DNA from 2 places in the Bacillus sp. FDAARGOS_235 genome. Region 2 is predicted to be linked to the other one. Evidence: a T-box and tRNA genes for the amino acid it is inferred to sense, from the RefSeq annotation. Region 2 holds a T-box; the other holds one or more tRNA genes.
What was found. A T-box is a leader RNA that pairs with one kind of tRNA and senses whether it is charged. The one in region 2 lies ahead of metG (methionine--tRNA ligase), so its partner is inferred to be a tRNA-Met.

Region 1 (4,271 bases), 510 kb from region 2:
TCAAGGAAGAATATCTATCAATGGTCAAGTCGCAAAAGCGAGTTCAGATGTGAAAGTGGCTGATGAATTAACAATTCGTTTCGGTCAAAAAATAGTAACGGTGAAAGTAAATGAATTGAAAGAAACAACAAAAAAAGAAGATGCAGCAAATATGTATAGCCTAGTTCGCGAAGAAAAAGTAAAAGCAGAAGAGGGCTTGTTCTAAAATATGCTATCCCTTCATACATTACTATTAGCTAGTATAAAGCTATGGGGGGATTTTCGTGAATAATGGTTACTCACCTATGTCTTCTAATCAACAAAATGTTTCTGTAGAGCATGATATTATTATGCGTGGTAGGCGTGTGATCGATATTACTGGTGTAAAACAAGTAGAGAGTTTTGATAGCGAAGAATTTTTACTCGAGACTGTGATGGGTTTTTTAACAATTCGTGGACAAAACTTGCAAATGAAGAATTTAGATGTGGAAAAAGGTGTTGTATCGATTAAAGGCAAGATTCATGAGATGTTGTATATTGATGAGAATCAAGGGGAGAAAACTAAAGGCTTCTTTAGTAAGTTGTTTAAATGAGTCTAACAATTCAGTTGTATACAATGCTTTCGATGATCGGAATGGGTGCTTGGATTGGAGCATCATTAGATACATACCAACGTTTTTTAAAGCGTCAGGAACGTAAACGTTGGCTTGTATTTATACATGATATACTATTTTGGGTTGTCCAAGCATTATTCGTTTTTTATGTATTACTTCTCGTAAATGAAGCTGAACTACGTATATATGTATTTTTGGCATTATTATGTGGTTTTGCGGCATATCAAAGCTTATTGAAAGCACTATACATGAGGTTGTTAAATTTTCTCATCTATATTTTTGTGCAAACAACACATTTTTTTGTTCGAATTATACAGCTACTCATGATAAAACCTGTTATTATTATAGCGCAGCTATTTATTGCATTTATATTATTCTTATTTCGTATACTGCTTTCAATTGGACATGTGTTATGGAAAATGGTGATTTGGATATTACTTTTCATATGGAAAGTTTTTTTCTGGCCTGTTCGATTTATTGCTTTGCTCATATGGAAACTTCTCCCTAATCGTGTTAAACTTTTTATAATGAAACATGTAGGGTTCCTGCAATATATAGCAAAATTGAAGGGACACATCTTCCAACTATGGGAGCGTATAAAAAAGAAGTTAGGGGGACCTCGGAAATGAGGGAACTGAGACAAAGAACAATCGAAAAACAGAGTCCAAATCCTGTTAAAGAGCATATAATACAAACGGATGAGAACAGGAAGCGACTTTATCGCCGTTTAGCGGTTTTTCTTGTCTTTGCTTTTACAATTATTGCGAGTATTAGTGTAACTTTTTATCAACAAAACAGTTCCATTAAAGCAAAAGAAGCAAAAGTTAAGGACATGAAAAAAGAACTAGATTCATTAACGAATAAAGAAAAAAGTCTAAAAGACGAAGTTCAAAAGTTAAATGATGAAGAGTACGTATTAAAGATTGCTAGAAGGGATTATTTCTTCTCCGGAAAAGGGGAGATAATTTTTCCTGTTTCTAAGTAAAGTATGTCTTATTGACACTATATTTTAGGATTATATATAATAAAGTAAAATTTGACTTTTTAATCACTAAGGAGGAGCATTTTTTTTATGTCAATCGAGGTAGGCAGCAAGTTACAGGGTAAAGTAACAGGTATTACAAATTTTGGGGCTTTTGTGGAGCTGCCAGAAGGCTTAACGGGTCTTGTTCATATTAGTGAAGTTGCTGATAATTATGTGAAAGATATTAACGATCACTTAAAAGTGGGCGACCAAGTAGAAGTAAAAGTTATTAATGTTGAAAAAGATGGGAAAATTGGTCTATCTATTAAAAAAGCGAAAGAACGTGAAAAAACAGAAGGAGATCGTCCACGCGGTGAATACCAACGCGGTGGTGATCAACAACGTTCTGGACGTCCACAACGTAATAATCGCTCTTTCAACAGAGATAATCGCGGTGGCGGTAACGACCGAGCTCCAAAAGAAACATTTGAGCAAAAGATGGCACGCTTCTTAAAGGATAGCGAAGATCGTTTAACTTCTTTAAAGCGTAACACAGAGTCTAAACGTGGTGGCCGTGGCGCACGTCGCGGATAATAAGAACGTTTAGTTTTTAACATATAGAGAGGTACCCAGAGTGATGGCTCAGGGTGCTTTTTTATATGCGAAAATATATTTTTTAAAAAAGTTTTTGAGATGTGTTGACTTTAAATGATATCTGATGTAAGATACTAATTGTCCGTTAAATAAGACGACATGGCGGTGTAGCTCAGCTGGCTAGAGCGTACGGTTCATACCCGTGAGGTCGGGGGTTCGATCCCCTCCGCCGCTATATTTAATTTAACGGCCCGTTGGTCAAGTGGTTAAGACACCGCCCTTTCACGGCGGTAACACGGGTTCGAATCCCGTACGGGTCATCTAAAAAGATCATGCAAACTTGCATGATCTTTTTTTGTTAAATAAAAAAGTAAGACATACAATACTTCTACAAAATCACCTTAAATTTTCTGAATCTTCAATATAATAAAGGGAGATAAATTACATACTATGTATATATGTAGAGTTATTTCGAATAAAAAGTCGAACGATTATAAAAGTGAAAACTGTTGTTTTGACAAAAATCCCAATAAGCATCTTTTATAATGACAGTAATTAAACTATGCAGGTGGTGTTAAAAATATGCCTAAAGCAGGAAGGAATACTATGAATACAAGTGCATTGGCAATAAATGAAAGTCAGCTTGGAGGAATAAAGTGGACGAGTAAGTTGCGAATGAAGTTTGAACAAGTTTTCTTTAGATGGGGATTTATTATTGTTGTTATTGGTTTTCTTTTGGGAAGAGCGTATATATTAACAAACATTTTACCGTTTGCATTACCGTTTTTCGCTGCCGTTTATGTTATGAAGCGAGATAAAATGCCGCTCGCATTCCTAGCTTTAATGGGAGGAGCACTTTCAGTTTCGATAGATAATTTATTTTTTACTTTCGCGTCTATCTTTACTTTCTTCATTTATAATATCTTCTTTAGTCGGTTTACACGTAAAACTGTTGGACTTGTACCATTCCAAGTATTTATCTCCGCATTAACCGCACATTTAGTTGTTGTATATTTTGCACAGCAAACTATCACCATGTACGATTTGCTCGTTAGCACGATTGAAGCGGGGCTTAGTTTCGTATTAACGATGATATTTTTACAAAGTGTTCCGCTCTTAGTAGAAAGGAAAGGGAAACAACAAGCATTAGAGACAGAAGAAATTGTTTGTTTAATTATATTACTAGCATCTGTTTTAACAGGTACGACGGATTGGTTTGTATATGACGCTTCTATTCAACATATTTTCACTAGATATTTAGTGTTAGTATTTGCCTTCATCGCCGGCGCTGCTACAGGATCCACAGTTGGGGTTGTCACCGGCTTAATATTAAGTTTAGCGAATGTGTCCAGTTTGTCTCAGCTTAGCCTTCTTGCTTTTTCTGGATTGCTTGGAGGGTTATTGAAAGAAGGGAAGCGTCTAGGCGTTAGTTTAGGTTTGTTAATTGGGACAAGCTTAATTACATTATATGTAGATAAGCAAACGAACATTGTAACAACTTTAATTGAATCAGGTGTGGCAATTGTTTTCTTTTTATTAACACCGAAACTTGTTCTGGATCGCATTGCTAAATTTATGCCGGGAACACAAGAGCATTCACAAGATCAACAACAATATTTAAGAAGAATGCGCGATGTTACAGCGAACAAAATTAATCAATTTGCAAATGTGTTTGCGGCTTTATCTAATAGCTTTTCTGTATATGGTTATGTGGAGGAGGAAGATAAAGAAACAGAGGCAGATTTATTTTTAAGTACAATTACTGCGAAAACATGTCAAACGTGCTTTAAAAAGGATCAATGCTGGGTGGTTAATTTTGACAAAACGTATGATTATATGAAACAAATAATGAGTGAAACGGAAGAAGGAACACTGCAGCATAATCGGAAGTTAGTTCGTGAATGGGACAAGCATTGTGTGAGAGGTAAGAAAGTAACAGATTTAGTAGCCGGTGAATTAGATCACTTTTATGAGGGACAAAAATTACGAAAACAAATGAAAGAAAATCGCAGAATAGTAGCGGAGCAATTATTAGGCGTATCAAAAGTTATGGAGGATTTCGCACAGGAAATACAAAGAGAGCGAGAAAATCATCAAGTACAGGAAGAACAAATTTTGCA
Region 2 (4,271 bases):
TGGTACAATATTAGGAGCAGCTGAATTACCAACGGCCATTATCGCTTCTATTACACTTGTACATGAAGTTGTAACGCTTATGCAGTGGATTGGAATTATATTTATATTGTTTGGTATTTTCACTCCTCAGCTCCTTACGTATAGAAAAGAAAACAAACATAATCGTGTGCATAGTGCATAACAAAAGACCTTTCATTTACTTGAAAGGTCTTTTCTCTCTCGTTCACTTTACCGCTCCATACAGTTTCTCTATCTCATGCTCAATTTGTTTTACATCGATTCGCTCAAATAATGGCTGTACGCTATCAATTCTATTGGGCAACGTATTTTGCGGTTCCCAATTTCGTTTAACAATCGACAATGTGTTTCGAACTCTTTCACTTGAAAATGGTAAAAATGGTTCAAGGAGATTTGCAAAATTAGCGATAAGATAAACACAATTATAAATCGTTTCTTCACATGAAACTGGATCATCTTCTCTTTGTTTCCAAGGCTGCTTTTCGTCAAAGTATTTATTTGCAAAACGTACTGCATCAAATATTGTCTCTAACGCCACCTTAAATTTAGTTTGTTCAATAGCCGCTCCTACATATTTATATAATCCTTCTACTTTATCTTTCAGCTCTACATGAATAGTTCCCTTCGGTACAACGCCATCATAATACTTTTCAATAAACCTTAATGTCCGATTCACAAAGTTCCCATATGCACCTAACAATTCACTATTATGACTGTAAATAAACTCACGCCACGAAAAATCAGTATCACGATTTTCTGGTGCATTTACTGTTAAAAAGTAACGGATCGAATCTGGATCATAGCTTTCTAATATATCAGGTACCCATACTGCCCAGTTTTTACTTGTCGATAATTTTCTTTTTTCTACCGTTAAATACTCATTTGAAACGATATGACGAGGAATCGCTTCTTCTCCTACTCCAAGTAATACCGCTGGCCAGATGATAGAGTGAAATGGAATATTATCCTTTCCGTGTACATAATACGTTTTCGTTTCTTTATCCCAAAACTCTTGGTCATCTTTCCCTGTTTTTTCAGCCCAATGTTTACTTGCAGAATAATATCCTGTCACTGCTTCAATCCATACGTAAATTTTCTTATCTTCGTATCCTGCCACTGGAATTGGAACCCCGACTGGTAAATCACGCGATACTGCCCTATCTTGCAACCCTTCTTTTACATATCTTTCTGTTAGCTGAATTGCATTGTCACGCCATGTTCCTTTTTGTTTTGCAATTTCTACGACTCCTTTAATTTGCTCCTGAAATGTATGCAGTGCGAAATAGAAATGCTCTGTTTCCTGTACGGATGGCGTACTACCACATAACTTACATTTCTTTTCTAACAAATCGAGTGGATCTAAAATGGCCGAACAAGCATCACATTGATCTCCTCTTGCTGCTTCATGGCAATGAGGACAAATTCCTTCTACGTAACGATCTGGTAAAAACTGTGTACACGTTTCGCAATATGCTTGTTCCACTGTTTTTTTATAAATATAACCTTCTTCTAATAAACGCAAAAAAACTTTTTGAACTGTTTCATGATGATACTCGCTATCTGTACGTGTATAGCAATCATAAGTAAAACCAAGGCTATGAAAACATCGCTCAAACTCTTCGTGGTACTTATCAGCAATTTCTACCACCGTCACACCTTCTTGTTTTGCTCTAATTGTAATGGGTGTTCCATTACAATCACTTCCTGAAACATACAACACATTCTCACCTTTTGCCCTGTAATAACGTGCTAAAATATCTCCCGGTAACAAACTAGCAATATGCCCAAGATGTAACGAACCATTTGCATACGGCCAAGCGCCTCCAATAAAAATACTCATCCTATATTCCTCCTTTAAAATATAAAAAGCCCCGCCCTTATCTTAAAAAAGATAAGGGCGGGGCTGTATAAACAGTCGCGGTACCACCTTATTTCGCCAATCACTCACATAATTAGCCTTAACAAGTACGGAGCTATATGCTCTTATACTGTGGTTTTGATAACGAGTACCAACTCTCGTCGCCGCCTACTATTATCATTTGATAAGTTCAGGACGAAGCTCAAAGGCCATTGTTCAAATGAATATTCTTGCTTCTTCTCACCTACCGAAGCTCTCTGGAAAGAATGGTTTCATCCTACTTTTCCTTTTCAACGCTTTTACGTATAACACGTATTTTACGATTTAATTATAGAAAAATCAAACTTTATTTAAAAAGAAAAGGAAATCCCATCTTCCTGCCGAATAACTATACGTTCGTAAAAGGAGTGATAACATTGAATCAAAAGCAACTAAGCATGATGAATGAAAAAAGCTGGAATGCAGCTGCTTATGAAGCTTGGACGAATCGCCACGGGGCGCCAGTTGATTATGCGAAAAAGATTATGGAAGAGCCCACACGCGAAGTAGCACATTATTTACCTTACATACAATCGCCAAAAGGAAAACGTATTATTAATTTACTCGGGTCAAAAGGAAACAAAGCCGTCGCTCTTTCCCTATTAGGATCTGACGTAACAGTTGTTGATATTTCAGCGAGTAATGCCAAATATGCAAATGAACTTGCAGAAGCCGCTGGTGTCTCTATCCAATACATCGTCTCTGATGTACTGGATGTAAATCTTTCCGAATCATTTGATGTCGTCTTGCTGGAACTTGGTGTACTTCATTACTTTTTAGATTTAAAACCACTCTTTCAAAAGATTGCTAACTTACTTAAACAAGATGGAATGCTTATCCTTCGTGACTATCATCCTGTTTACACTAAATTATTAGGTGTAGATCATCCATCATTTCGGGCCAATGGAAATTATTTCGATAAAGAATTGATTGAAGATGATGTTGCTTATAGCATTCTTCTTACAGAATCGCAGAAAGAGGCTTTACCGAAAACAAACGTACGCCGCTGGACATTAGGAGAAATTGTTACTACACTTGCGGAAGAACGTTTTAAAATTGAAAAGCTAGTTGAAGAACACGGATCTCATCAAAGGTGGGTTTTCCCTTCTACTTCACCTGAAGGAATTGAAGAACGTATACCAGGTCTATATACATTAATTGCGACAACATGCAAAAAAGGATCCCTTCACGGATAGGATCCTTTTTTGCATGCTTACGCATATAAGTTGAGGTTGGAGATTACCATAATTCTGTAGAATAGGACACAAGATATTTCAACATTTTGTCTCTGACTTACGTCGTCAAAAAGGGGTATGACCAACATAACGAAGAGTAATGTTTCAGTTGATACTGATAATCGTTATCAACTAATTAGAAGTATACATGATGTTATTTCAAATTACAATACCATTTCTAATTTTTATTTATGAATTTTTTGATATACAAATGTATACATTTTAAGAACATTTACTCACATTAATCTGCCATATTCCATTATCTGCTATAATTTTCATGGAACAGATTAATAACTTCTTAATCATGTTTTTATTAATTTCGTTCTAGATATTTATAAATTATAATAAACAGTTTTAAAAGGTAGGGGTAACGATGAAATATGTTAGCATTCGAAAAAAACTACTGTTCACACTCTTAAGCATTTCTTCCTTATTTAGCATTGCTCTTATTGTTATTCTTTCATTTGCGATGCATCAAGCAAGTGAAATCGAAACGTTAAAGAATGATGTATCGAAAAGAGCAACGATTTTAAAAGAACGTGGCGATTGGTTCCAAGCACAGGTCGCTGGTTTACAAGAATATTTACTATCACATGACCAAAAAGGATTGAATAAATTCAACCGGGAAGGAAAAAAACTAGCTGATACTAGGGAGAAAGTAACAAGTGATAAAAAACTCCCAGAAGGAATGAAAGAGGCCATTTTAATGGGAGCAAAATGGCGCAGCGTCGTAGATAATGAAGTCCTCCCTCTTGCGCGTGAAGGAAAATGGGATGAAGCATCCAAAATTGCTCTTGCTCAAACAAATTATGTAAATGACCTTTTAAGTCGTTTTACTAAATATACAAATGAAGAAAATGACAAACGGGATGTATTAATTGCTGACGTAGAGTCTTCTTCATCCCTTATTCAATATATTATTTTCTTCTCACTCATTACATGTACATTAACATCTATTCTATTGGCATGGTGGTTCTCTGGTAAACTCGTTAAACCGATTCGACAAATTGATGCGAAGTTAAAAGAATTAGCTTCGCAAGATGGCGATTTAACCGCTAGATTACACGTAACGAGTAAAGATGAAATTGGTGACATTGCAAATTCCTTTAATCAAATGCTTG

Region 1: it has a tRNA-Met gene. The T-box ahead of metG (methionine--tRNA ligase) is inferred to sense a tRNA for this amino acid. The anticodon was not compared.

Annotation. Positions count from the first base shown of each region.
Region 1 is NZ_CP020437.2:2,861,361-2,865,631, reverse strand. It holds gene A6J74_RS16690 (RNA-binding S4 domain-containing protein) at 1-205, shown strand, start outside; gene yabP (sporulation protein YabP) at 264-572, shown strand; gene yabQ (spore cortex biosynthesis protein YabQ) at 569-1,222, shown strand; gene divIC (cell division protein DivIC) at 1,219-1,578, shown strand; gene A6J74_RS16670 (S1 domain-containing RNA-binding protein) at 1,666-2,151, shown strand; tRNA gene A6J74_RS16665 (tRNA-Met) at 2,313-2,386, shown strand; tRNA gene A6J74_RS16660 (tRNA-Glu) at 2,400-2,471, shown strand; gene spoIIE (stage II sporulation protein E) at 2,734-4,271, shown strand, end outside.
Region 2 is NZ_CP020437.2:3,368,442-3,372,712, reverse strand. It holds gene A6J74_RS19220 (EamA family transporter) at 1-181, shown strand, start outside; gene metG (methionine--tRNA ligase) at 224-1,858, opposite strand; T-box leader at 1,909-2,179, opposite strand; gene A6J74_RS19210 (class I SAM-dependent methyltransferase) at 2,143-3,111, shown strand; gene A6J74_RS19205 (methyl-accepting chemotaxis protein) at 3,524-4,271, shown strand, end outside.